2 regions of the Caballeronia sp. INML1 genome follow, and region 1 is predicted to be linked to the other one. Evidence: riboswitches for the same ligand, from Rfam matches in the RefSeq annotation. Region 1 holds a riboswitch; the other holds the start of a gene.

Region 1 (2,199 bases):
CGTGACCGGTGTGGCGCCGAGCGAGAAGGTGAGCGCGCCCGCGATGGTCCAGAGAATCGTGATGAAGGTAACGAGTGTGACGAGCGTCGAAAGCAGGTCGAGGGACAGCGAAAGCGTGGTGGTGGCGAAGGACTGCAGGTCGTCGGAAATACGCTGGTCGGGGTTGTCGGCGAGGCGATCGCGCTCGATGCGATAGAACGCCTTGTCGCCGAGCCATTGCTCCAGAAACCTGTTGGTGAGCCACTGCCGCCAGCGAAACGCGAGCATCTGCCGCAGATAACGCCCATACACCGCGAGCAGGATGTACGCGAACGCGAGGCCCGTGAAGATCAGCAGCAGATGAGGAAAGTCCCTGACGTTCTTGTTCTGCAGCGCGTTATAGAAGTCGGCGTTCCAGCTATTGAGCCGGACATTGATCCACACGACCGTCATGTTGATCGCGATGATCGCGACGAGCAGACCCCACGCGACACCGCGCTCCTCGGAAACCCAGTACGGCTTGATGAGGCTCCACGCCGAGACTTCGTCGGCCTTCTGCTGTGTGCTTTCGGTACGAATGTTGGTCATGAGCTTCCTGCTGATGCGCCCCGGGGCGCCCGATTGTTACGTCCGCGGCCAGGTCGCGCGCGCTTTTTCCGGCCCCGCGAATTGTTCCGGGATTGTCTTAACGTCCGCTTAATTTCGCGCGATCGTGCGGCGAACCGTGTTCGCGGCATTGTGCCAGAGTGCCGGCGCGGGCGATAAAAGGCGGGCAATCCCGGTTTGCAGCGCCTTCGCCTTTCATGTTTTAATGATCCTCGACGAAACAGGGGTGCTTCGCGCGCATCGGCGGCCGGAACGGTCGGCAGCGCGGCGAGGCTGAGAGAGACCCTTTGCACCCGATCCGGGTAATACCGGCGAGGGAAGTTTCCGGAGAACGCGCGAGTCACGCGCCATTCCTCCAGTCTCTTCCAGTATTTTCTTTCCGCCCGGCACGTTTCATCCATGCCGAGCCGGTCTCTCCGCTGATTTCGTCCTTGTGATGCGGCGCCGCGCCCGCACGGTCGAGATCGCGTACTTCGTCTCCTCGTACAGTGCAGCGTCGCGCCCTTTGGAGACAGCGAATTGAACAGGATCGAACAGGGCGCACCGCGCCGGGAGGATTTCGCCGTCGTCGGCGGCGGGCTCGTCGGGCGGCTCATCGCCTGGCAACTCGCTGGCGCGGGCCATGACGTCGCGCTCTACGAACGCGGCGACGCAGCGGGCACGCAGTCGGCTGCGTGGGTCGCCGCCGCGATGCTAGCGCCGCTCGCCGAGGCGGCGAGCGCGGAGCCGCTCGTCGTCGGGCTCGGGGCGGCGTCGCTCGAACGCTGGCCGCGTCTCATCGCGCAATTGCCCGAGCCGGTCTTCTTTCAGCGCAACGGAACGCTCGTCGTCTGGCACGGCGCGGATCGCGCGGAGGCGCCGCTGTTCGAGCGCCGCTTGCGCGCCAATTCGCCCGCCGACTTGCTCGATGGCGGGTTCGTCAAGCTCGCGGGCGCGCAGGTCGCGCAAGCCGAACCGGCACTGGGAACGCGCTTCGCGCAGGGCTGGCTGCTGCCGAACGAGGGTCAGCTGGATAACCGGCAGGCCTTGAGCGTGCTCGCGGCCGGCCTCACGGCGCGCGGCGTGCGCACATACTGGAACACGCCGGTCGACGCCATGCCCGACGCCCGCTGGATCATCGATTGCCGCGGCTTGGGCGCAAAACCCGCGTGGCCCGCACTGCGCGGCATCCGGGGCGAAGTCGCGCGCGTGCATGCGCCGGGCATTGGGCTTTCGCGGCCCGTGCGGTTGCTGCATCCGCGCTATCCGCTCTATATCGCGCCCAAGGAGAACGATCTGTACGTGATCGGCGCGACGGAAGTGGAAGGAGAAGACATGTCGCCCGTAAGCGTGCGCTCGGCGCTGGAACTGCTGAGCGCCGCTTTCGCCGTGCATCCGGGCTTCGGCGAGGCGCGCATCCTTGAACTGAATTCGCATTGCCGGCCGACCTTGCCGGATCATCGGCCGGCCATCGTCTGGGACGGGGCGCGGACCGTGCGCGTGAACGGCCTGTACCGCCACGGCTTCATGATCGCGCCCGAAGTCGCGGATGTGGCGAGCTGTCTAGCGGAGGCGCTCGTTTCTGGCGACGTCGCCGATGCCGGGACCTTCGCCGATTTCCGCGGCGCCGCGCGC
Region 2 (2,199 bases), on a different contig from region 1:
TGCCCGTCATGCGGTTGGCCGTCAGCGGCACGTATTGCAGGCGCACGCCCGCATGAATCGTGAAGTAATCGACGCCTTGCTCCGCCTGCTCGATCAGCGTGTCGCGGAAGATTTCCCACGTCAGGTCCTCGGCCTTGCCGTTGACCTTTTCGAGCGCCTGATAGATCGGCACGGTGCCGATCGGCACCGGCGAATTGCGGATGATCCACTCGCGCGTTTCATGAATGTGCTTGCCCGTCGAGAGATCCATGACCGTGTCGCCGCCCCAGCGGATCGCCCACGTCATCTTGTCGACTTCCTCGCCGATGGAGGAGGTCACCGCCGAATTGCCGATGTTCGCGTTGATCTTCACGAGGAAGTTGCGTCCGATGATCATCGGCTCGCTTTCCGGGTGATTGATGTTCGCCGGGATGATCGCGCGGCCGCGCGCCACTTCCTCGCGCACGAATTCGGGTGTGATTGCCTGGAGCCCGTCCTTGCCGAACGCCGCCGCGCCGAACGCCTGGCCGGGGTGCTGGCGGCCCATCATGGCCGCGAGCTTTTCGCCGTTCGGGCCGCTCTTCTTCAGGCTTTCGAGATATTCGGCGCGCCGCTGGTTCTCGCGGATCGCGATGTACTCCATCTCCGGCGTGATGATGCCCTGCCGTGCGTAGTGCATCTGCGAGACGTTCTTTCCGGCCACCGCGCGACGCGGATGGCGATGCAGGTCGGGGAAGCGCAGTTCGGCCGTCTTCGGATCGGCGGCGCGCTCGCGGCCGAATTCGCTCGACAGTCCCGCGAGCTCCTCCGTGTCGCCGCGACGCTCGATCCACGCGCGGCGCAGCGCGGGCAAGCCCGAGCGGATGTCGATCTTCGCGTCCGGGTCGGTGTACGGGCCGGACGTGTCGTACACGTACACCGGCGGATTCTTCTCGCCGCCGAAGCCGTCGGGGGTGTCCGATTGCGTGATTTCGCGCATCGGCACGCGGATGTCGGGCGTCGAGCCGGTCACGTAGACCTTGCGCGAGTTCGGCAGCGGCGCGATGGCGGCGGCATCGACGACGGCATTCTCGGACAGGAATTTCGGGTTGGCATTCATGTGGCTGTCTCTCCTGTGTGGGACGGTTTTATCCGGACTCGACGCGGACGAACGCCGTCGAGCTCGGCTGATTCAGGAGCTAAACAGGGAGGAACGAGATGGAAAGGTACGGGTCCGGAAGAAGTGGCCTGGATGCTGCGAACCATGGAACCCGAACGCTTCCCTGCGCTGGCATTATCCAGATCAGGTTCAAAGGGTATTTCTCACCCACGCCACACGAAGCGATTTCGTCGAATGAGCCGATGATCGAAATCACGATGTGCAACGCAGGACCCCCGCGTTAGCAGCCGACACGTTACACCGCGGCGTGGCGTCTTGGCAACCATTCGTAAAGTTGTGCAATCGCGTTCCGTGCTTACTGCATAATGTCGAGCGCCGCGAATTCTCGGGGTTTTCCCGGGGATTGCGCGGTCTCTCCTCGCGCAATCCGCACTTCCTTCGTTCCGTCATGTCGTCCAGTCTGGTAGTTGCCGCAGCGTCTGTCCCGGTCTCTTTCGCAGTCATCCGGCGCGCAGCCGTCGCGGAGTAATGCATGTCCGCTCTGCCGCCGCCGCGCCTGCCGTTCAGTTTCCCCGACCGCTTTCCGTTTCGTGCGCCGCGCTCCTTCAAAGGGCAAGTCGCGCTCGCGCTGGCCGTCGTGTATCTCGTGTGGGGCTCGACGTATCTCGGGATTCATCTGTCGCTCGAATCGTTCCCGCCGCTCATGCTCGGCGGCCTGCGAAACCTGTGCGCCGGGGTCGGGCTCTTCGCGATCGCCGTGCATCGCAAGGCGGTGTGGCCGAGCGCGCGGGAAGTGCGCAATGCGGCGATCGTCGGCACTTTGCTGGAGGGCTTGTCGAGCGGGATGATGGCCTACGGCATGCGCACGGTGGGCACCGGCACGGCGGCGGTGATGGTAGCCACCGTGCCGCTCTTCGCGACGATCTTCACCGCGCTCAGCGGGCGCGGCGTCGCGAGAGGCGAATGGTTCGCGGTGGCGCTCGGTCTCATCGGCATCGTGCTGCTGAACCACGGCGATCCTTCTCCGAGTTCGACTGTCGGCACGCTGGCGATTCTGTGCGCCGCGATTTTCTGGGCGGGCGGCGCGCATCTGGCGACGCGTCTGCGGCAGCCGTCGGATC

What was found. Region 1 has a riboswitch for thiamine pyrophosphate ahead of NCR38_RS12150 (FAD-dependent oxidoreductase). Riboswitches for the same ligand answer to the same signal wherever they lie in the genome.
Region 2: another riboswitch for thiamine pyrophosphate. It lies ahead of thiC (phosphomethylpyrimidine synthase ThiC); the one in region 1 lies ahead of NCR38_RS12150 (FAD-dependent oxidoreductase).

Annotation. Positions count from the first base shown of each region.
Region 1 covers NZ_JALQDT010000038.1:27,100-29,298, reverse strand. The annotation lists gene NCR38_RS12155 (ABC transporter ATP-binding protein/permease) at 1-567, opposite strand, end outside; TPP riboswitch at 798-922, shown strand; gene NCR38_RS12150 (FAD-dependent oxidoreductase) at 1,105-2,199, shown strand, end outside.
Region 2 covers NZ_JALQDT010000010.1:118,483-120,681, forward strand. The annotation lists gene thiC (phosphomethylpyrimidine synthase ThiC) at 1-1,078, opposite strand, end outside; TPP riboswitch at 1,221-1,365, opposite strand; gene NCR38_RS04560 (EamA family transporter) at 1,611-2,199, shown strand, end outside.